Regions from separate parts of the Petrotoga sp. DB-2 genome, predicted to be linked through region 1. Evidence: riboswitches for the same ligand, from Rfam matches in the RefSeq annotation. Region 1 holds a riboswitch; the other holds the start of a gene.
The links. Region 1 has a riboswitch for cobalamin ahead of ACW9JY_RS00585 (ABC transporter substrate-binding protein). Riboswitches for the same ligand answer to the same signal wherever they lie in the genome.

Region 1 (11,436 bases):
TTCTATCACTTTGCCTGTATTAAGGCCTACGATTGGTGTAACGTTAATATTCAGAACTTTGGACGCTTTGAGGGTTTTCGATATCGTTTACATCATGACACAGGGTGCAGTGGGAACTGAAACTTTGGCAGTTTACAATAGGTCACTTTTAATGGATAATATATTCTCTCCAAGAGGTTTGTTTGGCTACGGCTCTGCATTATCGGTCGTAATATTTTTAATAATTGGAATATTTACAATAATTTATATGCGCTCGTTGAACATTAAATTAGATTGAGGAGGGCAAAAACATGAGATGGGGAATGCGAGCAAAAAGAAATACTCAACGTACAATTTTATATATTCTGGTTATATTGATGGTTATCTTTTACATTTTCCCTTTCTATTGGGCAATCAAAAGTTCTTTTACTGCCGATCAATACCTTTTTACAAAAAACATTACGCTTTGGCCACAAGGTTTCACCTTTGAAAACTATATAAAAGTTTTCACAGAGAGACCTTTCGGATTAAATATATTAAACTCTATAATAGTGGCCGGAGCCACGACTATTTTCTCCATAATCGTTGGTTCTTTTGCAGCTTACGCAATAGCTCGCTTAAAGATTCCTGGGAAAGGACCTTTGATGTTACTAATACTTGCAGTAAGTATGTTCCCTCAAGTTTCTATATTGGGTGGTCTTTTTCAGTTGCTCAGAAATTTAGGATTGATAAACACTTATCCTGGCTTGATAATACCATATATCGCTCTGAATTTACCTTTAACAACTTGGATATTACAAAATTTCTTCAGAGAGCTTCCTAAAGAGATAGAAGAATCTGCGTATATAGACGGATGTTCTAAATTTGAAACTTTGTGGAGAATTGTTTTGCCTCTTTCTGCCCCAGGGTTGGTCACGACTGGTTTGTTAGCTTTTATTCAAGCTTGGAATGAATTCTTATTTGCTTTAACTTTCATGCAAACCCCGGAAAAATACACAGTTCCAGTTGCGATTGCTATGTTTACGGGTAAAACCTTCTACGAAGTTCCGTGGGGGCAACTGATGGCTGCGTCAGTAATAGTTACAATGCCATTGGTTATTTTGGTTTTAGTGTTCCAAAATAGGATAGTTCAAGGTTTAACAGCCGGAAGCGTAAAAGGATGATGTAGAATGAAAGTTTTGTTTGGCACAGATGGCATTAGAGAGGTCGTTAATGAAAAGTTGACTATTGATTTGGCAATGAAACTTGGAAATTCACTTGCAAGTTTGTTTGGTTCGGAGTATAAAAAATTGTATATCGCAAGAGATACACGAAATTCAGGAGAGGTATTGGAAATGGCCGTTGCTTCAGGAGCATTGGCGGGCGGAATGAATGTAGAATCATGCGGAGTTCTAACCACACCAGGATTGGCGTATATAACTAAGAAAGAAAAGTCTATCGGCGTTGTCATTTCTGCATCTCACAACCCTCCAATGTACAATGGATTAAAAGTTTTTTGTGAAGGGTTTAAAATTTCCGATGAAACAGAAGAAAAATTAGAAGAAATAATTTTGAATGGTTTACTTAAATACTGTGATTATAGAGATATTGGAAGATACATAGAAGATTCCTCAAAAAAAGAATATGTTGATTACGTAGTTTCTTTGTACAAAGAAAATATACAAGGTAATGATTTAAAAATTGCTGTTGATGTGGGTAACGGAGCCGCTGGAGCGATAATAGATGACATTTTTGGCGAACTCGGTTTGAACTATACAGTATACCAAAATGCCCCTGATGGTTTCAATATCAACGAAAACTGTGGTTCTACTTCACCTCAAACTTTGTCTAAAATCGTTAAGGAAGAAAAGTATGATCTTGGAATCTTGTTCGATGGGGATGCGGACAGATGCCTTTTTATCGATCACCACGGTAATCTTGTAGATGGGGATGTTTTGATGGCTATCAATGCTCTGAAATTGAAAGCTCAAGAAAGATTAAAAAACAAGATCGTTGTTGCAACCATTATGAGTAATTTAGGTTTGGAAGAGTATTTAAAGAAAAATGAAATACATCTTCTACGTACAAACGTAGGAGACAAATACGTTTTGGAAAAAATGCTACAAGAAAATGCTACAATCGGAGGCGAACAATCAGGACACATTATATTCCTTGATAGATCTACAACAGGAGACGGAATAATTACGGCTTTAGAGACTTTGGAAACTTTGAAATATTTCTCTAAATCGCTTGATGATTTTCTTCAAGAAATTCCTAAATATCCCCAACACTTGGAAAACGTTACAGTTAAGGATAAAGTAAAAATCATGAAGGACATCAGAATTGAAAATTTAACAAGAAAATACCAAAGTGTTAAAGGATTCAGGATTCTAATCAGACCTTCAGGAACTGAGCCTAAAATAAGAATAATGACCGAAGGATCCAATAAAGAAACAATTGAAAAATGCATCACAGAATTTAACCAACTTATACAAAGTATTGATAACGAGTAAAATAGCTTTAAAAAACGGGGCTTTTTAACACATTAGCCCCGTTTTTTTAATGATTATTCTTGTTTATCTATAGAAAAATTGAATTACGTACCTAACATTATTTCTATAAACTATCAAGGCTACGTAACTGTTCTTTTCAACTGAGGAAGCTATTTTTTCCCAGTCATCAGTATTCTGTATGTCATAATAAACCCCATTAACCGCTATCTCTGTAATAACATCACCTGCTCTTAGCCCAAGAGCGTATGTATCGTCTTGTATTTCTTCAACAATAACTCCTTGAATACTACTTCTTATATTGTATTTTTGTCTATCCTCTGAAGTTATATCTCTAACTACGATTCCAAAATAGGCTTCTACAGCTTCAGGTGTTTGGCTCCCCAAAGTTACATTGAAAGTAATCCTTTCTCCAAACCTATCGACAACTACTTCTACAGTAGTCCCAGCTGGATAAGTGGATATTAAAGAAGTTAAATCGTCCACATTTTCTATTTTTTTGCCATTGACTTCCACTATTACATCATTTACTTTTATACCGGCTTTCTCAGCGGCTCCACCTGGCACCAAATCTTGGACATAGGCTCCTTTGTCTACTTCTAACCCCAAAGATTTTTTCAATTCTTCGGTTATATTGCTGATGTATACACCCAAATAAGCTCTTTGAAAGGATCCGGTTTCCATAACAGAATCAGCAAATCTTTTTGCTATGTTAATAGGAATGGCAAAGCCTATGTTCACGCTTCCTAATTGAGGATCTACTGCGATTGCAGTGTTAATTCCAATGACTTCCCCATGTATATTCAGTAGAGGTCCTCCGCTATTGCCGGGATTAATAGTTGCATCCGTTTGTATCAAATCAACATAGTTCCCATTTCCATCCGGTTTTGGAATGCTTCTATTGGTTGCACTTATAACCCCTGATGTAACGGTGTTTTGTAAACCCAATGGATTACCTATAGCTATCGCGTCTTCGCCAATCTTAATTTTGTCTGAATCACCTAAAGGCAGCGTTGGTAAGTCTTCATCAGCGTTTATCTTAATTATTGCTAAATCGAGATCTTCATCTCCACCTACCAACTCGGCGTCATAGTTTTTTCCATTCGGCAAAGATACAGATATCTGTTCTGCACTTTCTATCACATGATAGTTTGTCAATATGTAGCCTCTTTTATCGAAAATAAAGCCAGATCCCACTCCTTTTGTTTGATACTCTGGCATTTCTTGGCCAAAGAATCTTTCAAAAAATTCTTGAATGTAGGGATCTATTGGAACGGCAGCTGAACGAGTGGATTCAATATTTACAACGGCTGGAGCAGCCTCTTCAACTACGTTAACTACTGGACTTTCGTATCCTTCATTCACAATTGCAAATGATGATATGGAAAGTAAAAATACAGTCAAAATTAACAAGATAGATTTTTTCATAATAGCACCTCCAATTATTTTATTCACTTAAATTATAAACCAACTTCTTAAAAGAAACTTAAAAGCTTGCATTTTTAGTTTTTTCTTTCTATTGTTTTCTACTACCTGGTTTTATTAATTCTAAACCTTGGATACATAAAGGGCAGTTTTCTGGGGAGTAGGTAGCAGCTTTTATAGTAACAAGCGACATGATTTCTCTATTTTCTAAAAACCTTTTAGAAGATCTGTTGACGATGCAGGCGAATGAAATCACATCTCCTCCGTTACTTTCAATCAATTTTGCAACTTCCAACGTCGATTTTCCTGTAGTTATTACGTCTTCTACTATTAGTATTTTGCTTTTATCATTTATAGCTTGACCTCTACGCAAACTCATTTTCCCATTTTCATCTCTCTCAGCGAATAAAAATGGAACGTTTAAAGCTCTTGCTACTTCGTATCCTATGATAATTCCACCTAATGCAGGAGATACAACGTAGTCTATTTTTGACTTTACTTTATCAGCAATTAATTTGCCAAAAAGTTCCGAATACTCTGGATATTTAAGAACTTTTGCACATTGAATATACGTGTCAGAATGTAATCCAGAAGATAATAAAAAGTGCCCCTTTAAAAAGGCCTCAGTGTCTTTTAATATTTCTAATACTTTAGTTTCATCGTATTTTGTATTATCGTTCATTAAGATTTTTTACCTCCTGATATCTCTATTTTATATACTCTAAAACTCATGTTAGCGCCCCTTCACCCCGCAGCCAGCCCATTAGGATTAAAGGGTCTTGGCCCCTTTGACCCGCTCCCCATCCCACAGCTCGGGTTTATCTTTATTTTAAAAATTCGAAAATCTTATCATAAAATTTATTTTTATTGTAAACGCATTCAAATAACTCATGTTTCCCTTTGGAAAAAGGAACTTTCTCGATGTTTGAATTCTTTATCTTCTTATATTCTTCGATGTTGACTATTTTATCTTCCTCTCCAAAAAGCAACAATGTTGGGATATCAACCTTTTCGATTTCTTTTAACGCAATTTCAGCTTCGTCGAACATTTGACGAGCAGTTCGGACGGTTATTTTATCATGTACCAGCGGATCTTTTTTATATAATTCACATGCTTTTTTATCCGTGGATAGGTCATAAGGATTAATTCCATTTGAAAAAGTAAGTGTTGGAAATATCGAGAAAAGGTTTAAAAGCCAACTTAGTTGTCTAATATCCCCCAAGGCAGGAGAAGAGAGAATAAGTTTTTCGGGTTTTTTCTCCGTTATTTCAACGAATCTTGAAGCGATTAACCCCCCAAGAGAGTGTCCAAATAGCAGATATTCTTCTTGAACATAATTTTCTAAAAAAGAATAAATCTCGTAAAAATTCTCTATATCGCCTTTTTTCCCAGTAGTATAACCATGCCCCGGAAGATCGAAGGTAAAAACAGCAATCCCTATCTTATTTAATTGCTGAATAAAATTCACATATCTTCCGGAATATTCTCCAAGACCGTGAATTAGATATAAATTTTTATAGTTATTTGTGTTTGGTAAGTAATATCTATGATATATTTTCATAAACAAATTATATCACAGTTCATAAAGCTTTTTGATTTTCTATCGCTTCCATTATTTCATCATTAGTTTTATGTTTCCTTAATAAACTCAAGATGAATTCTAAAGCCTCTTTTGGGGACATATCGTTGATGAACTTTCTTAGAATAATTGTATTCTTCATCTCATCAGGATTATACAACAATTCTTCTTTTCTTGTACCTGATAATTTTAAGTTTATAGCAGGAAATATTCTCTCATTAGAGATTTCTCTTGATAACACCAGCTCCATATTTCCTGTACCTTTAAATTCTTCAAATATCACTTCATCCATCTTCGATCCAGTTTCTATTAATGCCGTGGCTAAGATGGTCAAACTGCCACCTTCTCTAATCTTTCTTGCAGCGCCAAAGAATTTCTTTGGGAAAATTACAGCGGCAGGATCAAGACCACCACTCAGCAATTTTCCACTGGATGGTACATAAAGATTATATTCACGTGCAACCCTTGTCAAACTATCAACTAAAACAACCACATCGTGACCAAACTCAACTAGCCTCTTAAAGTGGTCCAAAGCCATTTCTGCGATTCTTATTTGATTTTCTGGGTCCATATCAAACGGGGCTGCTATAACGTTAGCATCTACCGTGTCACGAATATCTGTCACCTCTTCAGGCCGTTCGTCTATTAAAAGTATGTACCTTCTAGTATCAGGATAATTTTCGGCAATAGAGTTGGCAATATCTTTTAGCAGCGTAGTTTTACCAGCTTTTGGAGGAGCAACGATTAACCCTCTTTGCCCAAAACCTATAGGAGAGAAAAGATCAATTATTCTTGAGCTGTATGGTGCGTTCTTATGTTCCAAAACCATTCTGGTTTTTGGATACTCAGGAGTTAAATTTTCAAAAGACACTCTATCCCGAGCGTTTTCGGGAGGTAAAGAATTAACCGCTTCTATTCTTAATAAAGCAAAAAATCTTTCGCCTTCTTTTGGAGGCCTTATTTGACCTGCTATTATGTCTCCTGTGAAAAGGTTGAATTTTCTAATCTGAGATTGAGAAACGTATATATCATCAGTTCCCGGCAACAATGAGTTGTCTACGCTTCTCAAGAAACCGTAACCATCCGGAAGTACTTCCAAAATCCCTTCATAAAAAAAGTATCCGATCGATTCAGTTTGTTTTCTTAAAATAGCAAACTTCAATTCGTTTTTTGTCATCTTAGAATAATTGGATATTTCGAGTTTGCGGGCTAATTCGTATAACTCTTTTCTGGTCATTTCGTTTAATTTAGCCATATTAATTTCAATGGCTTGAATATTATCTCTACTTTGTTTCTTTGATACTAAATTGTTAGTATTTTCATCCATGTGAATCCTCCTCATTACATTTAGTTTTTGCTGCGCCCTGTAACCTCTTTAAAGGCAAATTCTTTCTTCTATTAGCGCCCCTTTGCCCCCAGCCCGCCCTTCTAAGGAAGGGAATTTTTTACCCTTTCATTCCCTTCACATCCATCTAATTTCCACCCACAAATTATTCCTTTATAGATGTAGGCAGTCGTCTGCTAGCGTTCGAATATAGCATACAGATCATAATTTATTAATAAACTTTGTGAGCATATCACATAATAAGAACGAAGTAATCCCTTAATAGAACAAAAGGGCAGTCACAGAAATAGTACAGTGTGGAGAACAAGAAATATTCTTGGCAGAATCTAAATGAAGTCCATCCGTAATTCAAGAAACATAAATTAAAAAGTATCAATCACAAGAAAACTTTTTAAAAGCCAACCGATTTATTTTAGGGCATTAAGAATCGGCTTTTAGGGAAGTTACGTCTGGAGCAAAGACTTTGTGTTCTGCACCTTGATTTTCAATCTGGTTTCCATGGTTATCTAAAATTACTTCACCATCAAAATTTTCTTTGAGTGCATATTCTAAAGATATGAGCCCAATTTCCAATTGTTCTTTTTCAGGTTCCTTGGTAGTAATTTTTTGAAGCAACAATCCTGGATAGGCAAGAATTTTTCCTATTTTTGTGTCAATGATTTTTGCAGTAAACCTTTGAAATTCGTAAGCTAAACCTGCAACTAGTGGAAGAAGTACTATTCTAGAAATTACTTTCTGCAAAGTTGAATTGAAGCCTAATCCACCCGTTATAGCAAAAACAATAATCGAAGCAAAAACCGTAATTATCAAGAAACTAGTACCACATCTAGGATGCAAGGTTGGGTATTTTTTGGCGTATTTGACCTCTAAAGGCTCATTGTTTTCGTAGGTAAATACACTTTTGTGTTCGGCTCCATGGTATTGAAAAACTCTTTTTATATCTTTCATGAAAGAAATACCCCAGATGTAGGCAACAACCAAAAACGCTCTTATAAAGCCTTCAGTGAAAGCAAACCAAAATTCAGATTCGATGTTGAAGGGTTTGGTTATAAACACAGGTAAAACACCGAACCCTAAAGTTGCAACTGCAACAGCAAGTAATATGGCAATAACCATATCTTTTGTAGTTAATTCTTCCTCTTCTTCTCCGGATACTTTAGCCGAATAAGATAATGCGTTCATACCAATTATCATTGCATGTAGTAATACAAAAAAACCTCTAATAATAGGTATTTTTTCCCAAATCCCCCAAGAGTTATCCTTTAACCTTTTAACTGCTATACTTCCGTCTTTTCTTTTTACTGCGACTACGGTATTTCTTCCTTTCATCATTACGCCTTCAATAACCGCTTGTCCACCTACGGTTTTAGGTTTTGGTTTCACTAGATTGAATCCTCCTTAAAATCTCTTCTGCAACACCTTGTTCAGTAACTACATAGTAAAATTTTATAGCCTCTTTGTCTATTCCATTGTTCTTATTAAGTACTTGAGATGCCATTCTACGCAGCTTGTATCTTTCACCGTTATCTAATTTTGTAATATCTTTTATAATATCAAAAAGATGCGTGTTTTGTGAACACGCTTCAATGATTTCCAATATTGCTTTCTCGTTTTCATTCATTTTTACTGTTGAGAATACTCTTCTGGGGAAATATTTTCAGAAACCTTCGCCACCACTTTGAACTTAATACCCGTTCTTTTTTCCGAACCTACTTCAACCTCCACAAAACCAGGGATAACGTATATCTCCTTCCCTTTAGCCTCGATAAATCTCTTTGCAATGGCAATAGCCTTCACTGCTTGATTAACTGCTCCAGCTCCAATAGCTTGTAGTTCAACCTCGTCTGTTTTTGACAGAACTCCTGCTATAGCTCCAGCAACTTTGTTCGGTGCAGATGAATGACTGACTTTTAACACTTCCATGTCTTGGCTCCTCCTTTGTGGACAGGCTATATATTTATTTTACCATAAATTTTAATAATGTCAAAGAAAAAATTGAAAAAAGAATATCGAAATGATATAATTAAAAAGAAACAGCCTCACGGCAAGTAATGAAGTCAATATTTGCTGCATTATTTTAAGGGAAAACGGTGAAAATCCGTTACGGTCGCGCCACCGTAATCGGGGACGAAACTTACAAAAGCCACTGGAAAGATCCGGGAAGGCGTAAGGAGTAGAGTGATCCGAAAGTCGGGAGACCTAAATAATGCAGGTTTTTCTATCTCTTCGCGCCAAAGAGATAGAAAAAATGTTTAAATGGCGCTAATTTATATAAGGAGGCCATTTGGTATGAGGAAGGTGTTATTTACATTTTTTACGATTTTGTTGTCGGTTGTTTTGACCGCAGAGTATTTGATGGTGGATGATCTTGGAAGATTAGTCTCTTTTGAGGGAGAGGTTAACAGGGTTATTTCCGCCGCACCCGCTGTATCTGATTATATCAAATATTTAGGCTTAGAGGAAAAAGTAGTAGGCGTAACAGATTGGGATACCCATATAGATGCTGAAAAAATTGGTAATTTAGTGCCTTTAAATCTCGAAAAAATAGTTTCTTTGAATCCGGATGTTGTTTTTTTAACTGGAGGGTTTCAAGAACCTGAGATTAGTAGATTGGAAAGATACAATATCAAATCCTTTGTGATTAATCCAGTTAATTTTAATGATATCTATAGGGATATTGTATTAATTGGCAGTATCTTAGGCGAGAGAGAAAAAGCTCAAACTCTTTCAAATAAACTAAGACAAAATGTTTTAAATATAGCCAAAAGTTCTTTCACTTGGAAAAATAAACCAACGGTTTTATATTTAATGGTTCAAAATAATGTAGCTGAAATTTGGACGGCAGGAACTGGTTCATATATAAATGAGTTAATTGCTTACGCTGGAGGATTAAATTTAGCCGCTCCATATACTGGGAACAATGGTTTTTTACTGGTAGGTCCTGAATTCGTCGTTGCCCAAAATCCTGATATCATAATTGTTTCCTCTTATTATGAAGGCGACGAAACCTCTAAAAATACTATCTTGAATGCCAAACAATTTGAAAATGTAAAAGCTGTTAAAGAAGGAAAAATAGTTATGGTCGATGGTAACAAAATGCATCAAGCTTCTCCCTCTCTGATCGATGTCCTTGAACAATTATACGAGTATTTTGGTGAAAACAGATGAAAATTATCCAAAAACAAGGGGATCTACCCCTTGTTTTATTTCTTATAATCTCTAGCTTTTTATTAATTTTACTTTTCACATCTTTTGGGAGTGTAAAGGTTCCTGTTAGAGATATCTTTACCTCTTTAATAGGTAAAAACAGCAATGATATTTACAACAATTTGATTTTAAACATAAGACTTCCAAGAGTAGTTGGTAGTTTCCTTGTAGGCAGCATATTGGCAGTTTCCGGGAATGTCTTACAATTGGTAGTACAAAATCCCCTAGCAGATCCATACATTTTAGGAATCTCTTCAGGAGCTAGCTTCGGTGCTGTGTTATACACAGCGTTAAGCAGCATTTATGGTCTTTCTCTTTTCCTTGGATTAGAAGCTTTTTCTTTTATTTTTGGTATATTAGCAACATTTATTGTTTTAATATTGGCTCGACAGGGTAAAAAGCTTCCCGTTTTATCTCTAATACTAAGCGGGGTAATAATTAGTTTTTTGTTTAACTCATTTACTACACTTTTTACTGTGATGTATTGGGGAAACTTAATTCACGTCAACACATGGTTGATGGGAAGCACAGGAGATTTAATTTGGAGCGATAATTTAAAATTTTTTTTTACACTCATCATTCAATTTATTTTAGTTTTATTATTTTCCAAACGATTGAACGTTCTTTCGATGGGAGATGACATGGCGGTATTTTCGGGAATAAATCCCGATCGATTGAAACTTTTTTTGATTGTAATAAACGTTTTCGCGGTATCTTTCACTGTATCCCAGGTGGGAATAATAGGTTTTGTAGGACTTATAATCCCTCATATAGTAAGAATGGTTAAAGGGCCATATTCGCTTGTTTCAAACTTATATTCACTCTTCATTGGAGGAATGTTTTTAATGTCTGCAGATTTTGTTTCCAGAACACTATTTGCTCCTACAGAACTTCCTATCGGTGTGGTAACCTCAATAGTAGGTGCCCCAATATTCATTTTTGTAATGAGGAGAAAAGAAAAAATATGATAACATTTAACAACGTCCGTTTCACTTATGGGAATGGCTTTTTTTTGAAAATTGATGATTTAAAAATAGTAAAAGGAGATATTGTTTCTATAATTGGCCCAAATGGAGCAGGTAAAAGTACTCTTATCAAGATTCTTTCAGGAATTCTGAAAAATTACAAAGGAGAAATAATACTAAACCATAGTGAATTAAAGAATTATTCTTACAAAGAGCTATCAAAAAAGGTAGCAGTTGTACCACAAGAATTCAACACTTCTTTCGATTACGATTTGGAAAGTATCGTTTCAACGTCAAGAATACCTTTCTCAAATGGAATAACCTTTTTTGAATCCGAACAGGACAAAAGGATTATCGATGAAGCCCTTCAAACTGTTGGACTAGTAAATTATAAAAACAAGCCATTTTCATCAATGTCTGGAGGAGAAAAGCAAAAAGTTATGATT
Region 2 (11,436 bases), on a different contig from region 1:
ATCACAATTAAATCAAACTGTTCTTGAAGTTTATTTAGAGAATGGATAATCACTTCTTTCAAGTATTCATATAGCGTATCACGATATTCACGAAAATTCATTTCTGCCACGGGCTTACCTAAAACTACTACTTGAGATGTATGAGTTTTACTCGGTTTTAAAAGTACCGGGTTCATTTCAGCTGAAGCGAGTATCCCCGCAGCTTCTGCTTGTAACCCTTGAGCTCTTCCTATTTCTTTCCTATCTATCGTCACGTAGGAATTTAAAGCCATATTTTGTGCTTTAAATGGAGTAACGGAAAGACCTCTTGCAGCAAAATACCTGCAAAACGCTGTAGCAACCATACTTTTTCCTACATCTGACCCCGTTCCAACAATCATCAATGCTTTTGCCATATTTTTTCATTCCTCTTTCAACCTTTTTATTAAGACATTTATTTTATTCTAAAATTTCTTCCATATTTCGCTTTTGCCAATTAAGGCGAAAAAGAGAACCAATTTCTACTTTCTTTTCATAAAAAGATGTCTGATGTATGATTGACCATAAAAGCCGAATAAGACCTCCGTGGGTCACAAGCAATATCGATCCAATCAATTCTTTGGACGCCCATTCCTCAAAGAAGGATATAACCCTTTTTTCCATCTGAGCTAGTGTTTCCCCTTGTGGAGGAGCATAATCATAAGGACTATGTAACCAGTTTAAAAAATCTTCCCGTTGATTTTGGTACAGCCAATCGTAACTTTTTAATTCCCATTCGCCAAAATTCATTTCTTGTAAACGTTCATCTACGTAAATAGGAATGTCTTTCTTTTTTTCATCAAGCCTTCGATAAATCTCCCGTAAGGTTTCCTCAGATCGTTTCATTCCACTATGGAACATGGCTACCCAAGAAATAGCAACTAAGCGATCGATCCACTTTAATAGATCCGGATCTTCTCTGGATAGTAAAGGAACATCTGTTTTTCCCAGTAATAAACCCTTTTCATTATATTTTGTTTTCCCATGACGAAGAAGATAAAAATCCATCATAGATATACCACCAGCATGATCCAAAGGAGCATCTCTCCCCCTTCAATCATCCATCCGTACACATCTCCTGTTAACCCTTCTATCTTTTTTTTAAAATAAACTCCTGATAAGATAATAAATATCAAGTTAATCAACAACATAAAAGGAAAATAAGAACTTAACCAAAAGCCCGGTAACAACCAGATAATTGATACAAACAGCATCGGCAATTTGAACCAGTCCTTGTATTGCTTGCCTAATCCTTCATCTCTTGCATAGGGAAACAAAACAATAGCTAATAGTACTCCCCATCGGGCGATAAGGGGAGTAATAATTAAAGCTTCTTTTATTAAATCTGATGACAACAGTATTGATAGGCTAAATATTTTAATGCTATATAATCCCATAAATCCAATAACTCCCATCGCTCCCACACGACTATCCTTCATAATTGTTAACATTTTTTCTTTACTCTGACAACTGCCTATTCCATCAAAAACATCCATCCAGCCATCTGCATGCAGGGCACCAGTTAGCCACAATAAAAAAACAACAAGAAAGACTGCAAACAACGACTCGGGAAAATAAGGGTGAAAAAAATCATAAAATAAATATACCAGTCCCCCCAATAGCCAACCAATGAAGGGAAGGAAAAAAATTGTTCTTTTTACATTTTCCTCTTGATAAGGAAAGGAAAAGGGAAGGGGAATTCGACTATAATATTGAATTGCTAAGCCTAATGCGTTAAGATAATTATGGATCATTCCGTATCCCACCCTTTAATAGAACCGGTATACCAGATACAACCATATAAACCTCATCTGCAATGTTGGAAATCTTTTGATTAGTCCACCCTAAAATATCCTGATACACTCTACTTAATGGATTCATTTGTATTCCACCCCAACCAACTTCATTGGTTACAATAATTACTGGATAGCGATGGCCGGTAAGGGCGTGAAGAAAATCATCAATCATCGATTCTACTTTTTTTTGTCCTTCCTCTGTCTCCCATAGTTCTTTCCCTTGCTCATCCTTCTGCAAAAGGAGATTAGAGATCCAAAGGGTGATACAATCGATTAAGGATGCAACTTCTTGATTAATCTGCTTATCAAAATCATCACTTCTATCCTCATAAAATAACTTTGCCAAATGAATGGGTTCTTCTAGAGTTCGCCATGATTTTGGTCGATTCTGGCGATGAATCACAATTCTTTTTTCCATTTCCTCATCCTTTGCTTGCGCTGTTGCAATATAACGAACATGATCCCCATAGGATTGAACTAAACGTTGAGCAAAGCTTGATTTGCCGCTACGAATTCCACCTGTTACTAAAATAATTTTTTTATCGTTTTGAGACAAATAAGTTCAACTCCTTTATCAACTGCTGATTTTCTTCACGCCTTTTTACGGCAAGCCGAATATAGTGCTTGTTTAATCCATAGAAGGAATCAGCTAAACGAATAGCAATTCCCTTTTCTTTTAAAAAGGCATAAAGTTCCCTTGCATCCCCTTGCAATAGCTTCAACAAATAAAAGTTAGCCTGAGAAGGAAAAACCTGAAAAGAAGAAAGAGTTGTTAGTTGACGGTAAAACCAACTTCTTTCTTTCTTTATCCACGTTCGAGTTGTATTATAAAAAGCTTGGTCCATCATTATCATCTTTCCAATATTTTGAGCCAAACTATTCACAGACCAAGGGTCTCTAGCTAATTCCATCCAATGGATTAACCATGAAGGGGCCAACATATATCCAAGTCGAATTCCTGGAATCGCATAGAATTTGGTTAACGAACGAACAATGATCAACGATTTATTTTTTTGAAAATCATCGATCAGTCCTTCTGGCTCTTCGGTAAATGCGATGAACGATTCATCCACTAACAAAAAAGCTTTTTTCTCTTTTGCCAACAAATAGAGTGTTTCTACCTCGGCCTTTGTCAGCATCTGTCCGGTAGGATTATTTGGACGACAAAGGTAAAGCAAATCTCCCGCTTCCATTACTTGTTCTACCTTTGCCATTGGAAAAGCAAACTGATTCTCCTTTTCCTGATAATAGAGTCGTCTTATCGGGATATTGGCTGCCATCAAAGAAGGTTCATATTCTCCAAAAGTAGGCTGTATAACAATTCCCTGATGGATTTTTAATACTCGAGGAAGTAAGAAAAAAAGTTCTGCAGCTCCATTGCCGATCATTACCTGTTCCGGATCAACCGCTAATTGTTTCGCTAACACTTTCTTTAATGACGTCGCTTGTATCTCCGGATATTTGCTTAACCAATTTTTGTCCTTCTGTTGTAATAAGAAATGGATCGATTGTGGGAAACCCAACGGATTTGTATTAATACTAAAATCTAACTTTGCCCAATCCTTGCTTCCATGGGGCCTATCCTTTAAAGAGTTGAGGTGGGGATAAATATATTGATTCATAAAATCGACTCCTCTCATTGCAAATCATGGTATGTTTTTTGCCGATGATGTTGGCAAACTTTTATCCTGTTATCTTTAAAACATGGAAAAAATTAAAAACAATATCGAACAACTGATCATCATCAAAAATGAAGTTAAATATAACAATGAAACCGTTTGTTTGATATGTATGGGCCGTAAAGGAGCCTTTGCTTGTCCCAAGTAGGCTCTTTTCTCCTGTTGACCAAAATAGACATTGATTCCCCCTAATCGTACCCCTAAAGCACCGGCAACCACCGCTTCGGGAATTCCACTATTTGGACTTGGATGCTTTTTTGCATCTTTTAACCATATACGATAGGCTTCACGGGCATTTAAATGCAATAACCACGCGGCGATTACTAATAAAAAACCGGTTATTCGGGCAGGAATGAAGTTCAAGACATCATCCGTTCTGGCAGAAGCCCAGCCGAAATAGCGATATTTGTCATTCTTATATCCACACATCGAGTCCAGGGTATTAGCTGACCGATACACCATAGCTAACGCCGGACCACCAATAAGAGCATAAAAAATTGGAGATACCACCGCATCAACGATATTTTCTGCCACCGTTTCTACTGTTGCTCTCACGATTTCTTTTTCATCCAAATTATCGGTATCTCGACCAACAATATATCCCACTTGAACACGGGCTTTTTCAATATCCCCAGTCTCCAGCAGGCGATAAATCTTCCTTCCTTCATCTGCTAATCCTTTGATAGCAATCGTAGTAGAAATAAACCATGCGCCAAAGATCCATGAAAACAATGGATGAAGTACCTGAACGAAGATGATAATACCTTGGATAAGAAAAAAACTGACACTGATGATGGAGATAACTAAAACAATACCTGCTACACGTTCAGATCTCGCTCCTGATGTAAATCTTCTTAAGATACGTTCTGCTTTTTCTATTGCTTTGCCTATAATGATTACTGGATGAGGAATTTTTGGGGGATCGCCAATCCCTAAATCAATTAAAAAAGCAATCAGCGTTTGAAAAAAGTATGAATAGAACATTCTTCTGCCTTCCTATCTCTTACCGCTCTTTTTGCGACACCTTTGCTTGGGAAAACGTAGCCATTTCCTGCAGCAAATGTTGAGTAGAACGAATTAAAGGTAAGGCTAAAATCGCTCCAGTTCCTTCTCCTAATCGTAATGACAATTGTAATAACGGTTTTAATTGCAAGACTTTTAAAATAATCGCATGTCCAGGCTCTTCTGATTGATGGGCTGCAATCATATAAGATGCAGTGATAGGATGAATATATGTCGCAGCAAGGGCGGCAGCACCTGTATTCAGTCCATCAAGCAAAACTGGGATTTGTTTGTAGGATGCGGCAATAATCATTCCGGTCATTGCCGCATGTTCCACTCCACCAAAGGTAGCTAACGTCTCCACAGCATCTTTTGTAGCAAGTTGGTGCTTTTCAAAGGCTTTGCGAATCACATTTATTTTATGTTTTAGTTGAATATCATTAAGTCCTGTCCCTTTACCTGTCATCTGTTCAACGGGTAGTTCAAGCAAATGAGCAGCTATAGCGGCACTTGATGTCGTGTTACCAATACCCATCTCTCCGATCGACAACATTTTCGCTCCCTGTTCAACTTCTTCAATTCCTAATTGAAATCCGACCTGGATAGCATCATACACTTCTTTCTTGCTCATTGCTTTACCGAATAAGAAATTGTTAGTTCCTTTTTTGATCTTACGTTGAATCAGTCTGGGATCTGCAATCGTATCTTTCATTCCTACGTCAACTACTTTGATGGCAACATTATTGTTTTTAGTTAACACATTGATAGCTGCCCCTCCCTGTAAAAAGTTATACACCATCTGTGTAGTAACTTCAGACGGAAAAGCAGAGACACCTTCTGCGGTAATTCCATGATCTCCTACAAATACATAATGAGTTATAGGATCTACAGAAAAATAAATCGACTGATAAATTGCCGATAATTGCATTGCCAACTGTTCTAACTGTCCCAAACTTCCCTTTGGTTTGGTTAATTGATCTAAACGTTCTTGCGATTGCATAATATATTCTTCGTTTAACGGCTTTAATTTGGGTATTACTTCTTCCCACTGCATGTTTTTAACCCCTTTAATTACAATATATTAACTTAATACTCAATATCCAACACTGAAGGAATTACTTTTTCATAATTCTGCACATCACCGTTTCAAAGGAAATGATTAAACCTAACTTCTACTTCTTTTCTAGTTCCTACTATGACGATTCTTGAACAATTTACTTCATCCATGGAAGGTCCTTACCATATGACCAATTAAAAAAAACCTTAACTTGCAAGAAGTTAAGGTTTTTTAACATAGCACACTACCCGATTGCGATTAAGTTGCGTATTATCACCTTATCCTTCCCTCCGAAGAACAAACATCTTTCCCTTAAAAGCAGGTCTCCTGGCTTGCACTTCCCTTTACTCTTGTCCCTTCCCGGCACAAAGTCCAGTGGTTTTGACAATTTCATCCATGCTTACAGTAGCGGGGGCTGCATCAGATTTTCACTGATTTCCCTATTATTCCATAAGGGCACTTTTAAGTGAATATTTACTTTTACATAATTTAATTATACATCAACATTGTATTTTTTCCAAGAGTTATTAGGCTCGTTATCAAATATGGCTCTACTAATTTTAGAAATTTTAAAATTTACTTCAAAGCCACCTCGTCCAACACCCATCCATAAAGAATGGTAAGAGTTACTTCCTACAGTGCTTTTAAAATTATTTTATTTTCAAAGTATTTATACGAAGAAAATAAATATCATCGAACCCTAAATTTTTCTCTATTTCAATCAATGGGATTATAATTGTTTCATTATTTCTTTGGTATTTTCATACAACTTTTTGTATAAACTGAAATATTTATCATAAACACTTTTGTTATTAGCGTCTGGTGAAGTATTTTCTTTGAACTTTATCCATTTCTTAATATCTTGTGAATCGTGAAATACACCTGTTCCTAAGCCTGCTAAAAATGCATCTCCTAAAGGTGCTTCAACATCTTGCATCGTTCTTTTCATAATATATCCCGTCATATCTGCAAATATTTGAGTCCAAATATCACTGAAGTTATACCAAGAATTTTGCACATCTCTTCTGACCAGTATTTTTTTTGAATGTCGAAAATTCCTCCAATATTACCTGCGGAAGAGAAGTCTATTATTACTTCACCTGTTAGTTTGTGAATGACGAAATCTTTTGGTGTTATAAACTTATAAGTTTTGTTCCAAATATCCTTTTCATTATTTTTTATCCAAAGAATTTTTGTGAAACCAAAATAACTATCGACATAGTTACCTGTTATCCCAAATAAAGTTTCTTTAGGAACATTATTTTTAACCCAATCTGTTTCTTTCGTTGCCCTTCTATCCATCCAAATTAAACAGGGCCTTAGGGGGTTGAAATCTTTGTCAACTGGGATTCCTTAACCTCCGTATAATCCACTTATAGTTATTCCTGCAACAGTTTTTGGATTTATTTTCCCTTTTTCTAGGACTAATTTCAGAGTATCAATCACCGCGTCAAACCACACATTAGGCCATTGTTCAGCCCAATTGGGTTGAGGTGTCAAAACAGAATATTCTTTCGAAGCTTCTGCAACGACTCTTCCATTTTCATCTGTGATAACAGATTTAGTGCTTTGAGTTCCTATATCCACTCCCACTAAATACATCTTTAGTTCCTCCCGGTGTGCTTTATATTTTTATTATAGTATAAGCAATATTTCTTCTTTCATAAGTATATGCAACCATTAATTCAGATTCCCTGATTATCTGAATCCATGGATATGAATATTCTTTGTTTTTTGAATTTTCTAAAATAATTTCTTCATGCCACGTATTTCCAAAGTCATATGAAGTAAAAATAGACAACTTTTCTCTTTTACCCCAAAACGGATCCTCCAAATTAGATAACTTTCTAGGATCTTCAATAATTTCTCCTTTCTCTAAACCCAACGGATTACAACAACAAACTAATAAATTTCCTATCTTTTCTAAAGTCACTCTTGAATTTGGATTTGGTATTCCTGTAGATTTGGGTTTATCCCATTCTTTCTTTTCTAAGTCATAAGTTGTTTTATAAATATAACCATCTCTAGTTCTTAGCAACGAAAAAATGTGATTTTTAATTTCGATCATGTCTTGTTGAATATTTCCCTTTTCCGTCTGAATCTCACCAAATTTTTTCCATTTGTTTCTTTGAATATCATTTGATATATAGGGGGTACTAATCCACATCTTTTCATTATATATAGGAAAAACATATCTGTTATTTCTTAATTTCAATAATTTAGTTCCAAACAAAAGGTTATTGTTAACTAGAGAAAAAGGTTTTTCTTGAGTCCAAGTTGTTCCTTGATCATAAGACTCTTTATACCACAATGACGTTTCAGTCCAATCTTTACCTTCCATGGCAGCATAATACACTCTTATTGTATTACCAAATAATACTGGAACTGTATTACCTAGAGATCTTACAGGATCATGAACAAAAAGTTTTGGAGATTCCCAACTTTTTTCAAGAATATTGTATCGGGAAGTAAATAAATCAACATCTTTATTACCTTCCCAGGTTCCCGCAAACCAAAAGGCTAATATTTCTTTTTCATTGATTTTACAAAGACTTACTGAATGAGAACTCAGTTTACCTGGGATTTTGTCAAATATAAAGGATTTTCTAATAACATCCATTTTTTCACTTCCATATAAATTTTTTTCAATCCAAAATTTGATAATCGATATTCTTTATCTTGCAAAAATGTACCAACTCATCTATATAATTTCCATATACCCCATGTGTATGGTTACAAGGATAATATTCCAAAAAGGTTCCTATATCAGTATCTAGTTTAGCATATGCATGTGGCCATTCGATTTGTACTTGCTCACTGAGCCTTTTCTTTTCTTCCTCAGAAAGTTCGACAAACTCAACGGGAACTATTGTCATTACATAATTTCCATCTTGCCTTGCAAGTCTTGCTAATGTAACTCTCCCAGGAGCTGCAAAGTGTTTAACAGCGCCACCACCTGCTGGGAAATAAAAATCTTCAGGGTGTATAATCACGTTTTTCAAATTTTCTTCAGGTTTGTTAGATTTCCCTGCAAAATATGTCGCATGCTGTCCAGAGTTTGCTAAATCCAACAAATTCTCTTCTTTGAAGTAATGCCTCACGTCTGCAAACAATACAGGGGTTTGGGCTATATGTTTAAAGATTTCCATGGTTAAAGCTCCATCCATATCTGTTTCAGTTGCTGCCACAATAGGTTCCTTTACACCATCAAAATCGTATGGATCGTTCAAAAAAGCTTCTGCAATATCTAATGTTGCATAATTATTTGTCATTTCAGGTTGTCCTTTGAATCCAACAAAATCAAGCTCTTCTTCTTTTATAATTTCAAGTGCAGCGTAATATAATCCTATCTGCTTCTCTAAAATTTCAGGAGTGAGTCTATTGCCGTCATATTTAACGGTTGCTAATTTTTCAAGCCATTCTCTTGCTTTCTTTTTCTTCTGAGATGGCACTTTTTCAGCTTTTAAAACCAATGCATATTGGTCTACCTGTTCAACATCAATTCCAAATTCTTTCATCCATTGATCTCCGTTGGCAGAAGCTGTGTACATTCCCATGGGTCTTCCACCAAACATTCCGTACCTTTCTCCTTTTAACCTATGTGCAGCACTGGCAGCTCGTATGTATTTTAGTAATTTTTCTAAAACATTTGGATCTTCTGGCTCTCCCCAAACTCTTTCTGGGAATATTCCTATTTGCTCTAAAGCACCAGCTGCAGCTAACAATCCTACCATTCCAGGATACTTTGGATTTATTTGGCCATAAGTTAAATACGGTCCAGGGGCATAAAGTGAAGCCATAACGCTCAAATGAGGCCAACACCATATAGAATAATTGAAGATCGTCATTTCCACTTCTGCTTTCATCATTTCTTTTCCAGCTTTTTTTGCTTTTGATGGTTTGTTTACAATGTCTGAAGCTCTTACTACTTCTACTTCACCGGTGCTTTCTAACGCTTTTACTAGCCTGTCTTCAAATTTTTTGTTCATCTCCAAGGTTTCCTCATGAACAAAATCTCTACCATCTGAAAATGTGATTATCCCTATTTTCCTTTTTTTCATATAAAATTAGCCTCCTCATAGATTTTTTTAATCTGTTATGATTTCAAATTTTTGACTGACTTTCTTTCTATTAATTCTCCTTTTAGTATAACTTTCATAGGTCTGGCATATCTATCTTCTATTCTTGATAGCAAAGATGTGGCAGCTATTTTACCTTCTTCTAATATTGGTTGTTTTATAGTCGTTAAAGGTGGATCGATCAATTCATTTTCTGGTAAATCATCAAATCCAACTAAAGACAGTTCTTCAGGAATTTTTATGTTATTTTTTTTAGCTGCGTAAACTATATACTTAGTTAAATTGTTATTTGTTGCTATTATCGCCGTTGGTAAATTATTTTTTCTCTTGAGATTATTTAAAACGTCTATAGCTTTTTCATGAGGATATATATCTTCACATATCCATTCATTTTTAACGGGAATATTCAACAGTTTACAACCTTTTAGAAACCCTTTGAGCCTTTCTTCTATAGTGAATATTCCTTTTTTGGATAAAAAAATACCGATCTTTTCATGACCATTTTCTTTTAAATACATTAAGGCTTGAATGATTGCATCTTGGTTATCTACAATAACATGATCAAACTGATCCTGATTATAAAACATTCTATCGTAGAAAACTATTGGAATGCCCATTTTGAAAAAATCTTGATATAATCTCAAATTACTTTTTCCGTTTTTTTCTGTAACTGGTGAGGCTAAAATACCTTCAACTCCATGACCGATCATCCAGTTTAAATAAGTCTTTTCTTTATCTACATTCTCATCGACGTTACTTAACAAAATCTTATATTCACGTGGGAATAAAACATCTTCTACTCCTTTTAAAAATTCCAAAAAGAAAGGGTTCCTTATATCAAACGCTATAACACCAATAATCTTTGATTTTGAATTTTTAAGGGTACCTGCAGATAGATTTTTCATATATCCTAATTTTTGAGCGGTATCTATAACTTTTTTTCGTAATTCTTCACTTGCGCCAGGTTTACCAGACAACGCTCTTGAAACTGTAGAGGGAGAGATATTCAAAGCCTTTGCGATGTCTTTTATTGTTGGTTTTTGCATAGGATTACCCTCCATAAGCATTTAATAAGCAATCGTTTGCGTTACTAATTCTAATTATAAATTAATAAACATTAAAATCAAAATTAACTCTCGACGAGCAAATTGAAGATTTTCGATAACAGTCGGCTTTAATTAGAAATAATTCCAAATTTTGGAGTAAATTGGCAGATTTTAGATAAAAGAACTATAAACCCTCTATTAATCGAAGAAATATCTATTGTAAATTTTATGTAAATAAACTATCCCATCTAAATTTTAGATGGGATAGTTTATTATGTTTTGATTCTATTGGTTTATATATGCTGCTTTTAAGAAAGGCTTTTTGTCTGAAGATATATACTTTTTTATCTCTGAAAGATCACCAACATCGGTTAATAATTTTTGAAAAAGGAATTCATTACTATTAAGAATTTTCACAGCTCTTTGCATGGTGAATGGATTTACATAAGAGCCGGTTATTGAAATTTCCTCACTATATATTTTAAAAGGCTCTACTTCCTTTGATTTCAATCCTTTTGGTGTGACTCCAAAATCTATAATTCTTCCGCCTTTTTTTACTAAGTTATAAGCGGTTTCAAAACCCGAAATAGTTCCAGAACATTCAAATACTATATCAAATTTGTTGGATTTGGGATTATTGTCAGGATGCTCGACTTCCAAATGAAATTCTTTTTTTATAAATTCTATTTTTTCTTGAGAAATTTCAAATATAACGGTTTTTCCTACTGAAAATCTGTTTAACAGCATAGCGAAAATCAA

Region 2: another riboswitch for cobalamin. It lies ahead of cobT (nicotinate-nucleotide--dimethylbenzimidazole phosphoribosyltransferase); the one in region 1 lies ahead of ACW9JY_RS00585 (ABC transporter substrate-binding protein).

Annotation. Positions count from the first base shown of each region.
Region 1 is NZ_JBSVZD010000001.1:113,105-124,540, forward strand. Features, by position in the region: gene ACW9JY_RS00535 (carbohydrate ABC transporter permease) at 1-277, shown strand, start outside; gene ACW9JY_RS00540 (carbohydrate ABC transporter permease) at 291-1,142, shown strand; gene glmM (phosphoglucosamine mutase) at 1,149-2,471, shown strand; gene ACW9JY_RS00550 (Do family serine endopeptidase) at 2,535-3,896, opposite strand; gene pyrE (orotate phosphoribosyltransferase) at 3,985-4,575, opposite strand; gene ACW9JY_RS00560 (alpha/beta fold hydrolase) at 4,718-5,455, opposite strand; gene rho (transcription termination factor Rho) at 5,475-6,800, opposite strand; gene ACW9JY_RS00570 (DUF1385 domain-containing protein) at 7,239-8,201, opposite strand; gene ACW9JY_RS00575 (hypothetical protein) at 8,185-8,439, opposite strand; gene ACW9JY_RS00580 (stage V sporulation protein S) at 8,442-8,741, opposite strand; cobalamin riboswitch at 8,876-9,039, shown strand; gene ACW9JY_RS00585 (ABC transporter substrate-binding protein) at 9,108-9,986, shown strand; gene ACW9JY_RS00590 (FecCD family ABC transporter permease) at 9,983-10,993, shown strand; gene ACW9JY_RS00595 (ABC transporter ATP-binding protein) at 10,990-11,436, shown strand, end outside.
Region 2 is NZ_JBSVZD010000007.1:63,589-75,024, forward strand. Features, by position in the region: gene ACW9JY_RS04220 (cobyric acid synthase) at 1-395, opposite strand, end outside; gene ACW9JY_RS04225 (histidine phosphatase family protein) at 439-1,053, opposite strand; gene cobS (adenosylcobinamide-GDP ribazoletransferase) at 1,026-1,772, opposite strand; gene cobU (bifunctional adenosylcobinamide kinase/adenosylcobinamide-phosphate guanylyltransferase) at 1,762-2,370, opposite strand; gene cobD (threonine-phosphate decarboxylase CobD) at 2,354-3,436, opposite strand; gene ACW9JY_RS04245 (cobalamin biosynthesis protein) at 3,512-4,477, opposite strand; gene cobT (nicotinate-nucleotide--dimethylbenzimidazole phosphoribosyltransferase) at 4,497-5,549, opposite strand; cobalamin riboswitch at 5,853-6,031, opposite strand; gene ACW9JY_RS04255 (hypothetical protein) at 6,283-6,501, opposite strand; partial or broken gene ACW9JY_RS04260 (FGGY family carbohydrate kinase) at 6,552-7,154, opposite strand; gene ACW9JY_RS04265 (exo-alpha-sialidase) at 7,177-8,172, opposite strand; gene ACW9JY_RS04270 (L-fucose/L-arabinose isomerase family protein) at 8,198-9,613, opposite strand; gene ACW9JY_RS04275 (LacI family DNA-binding transcriptional regulator) at 9,649-10,677, opposite strand; gene ACW9JY_RS04280 (alcohol dehydrogenase catalytic domain-containing protein) at 10,963-11,436, opposite strand, start outside.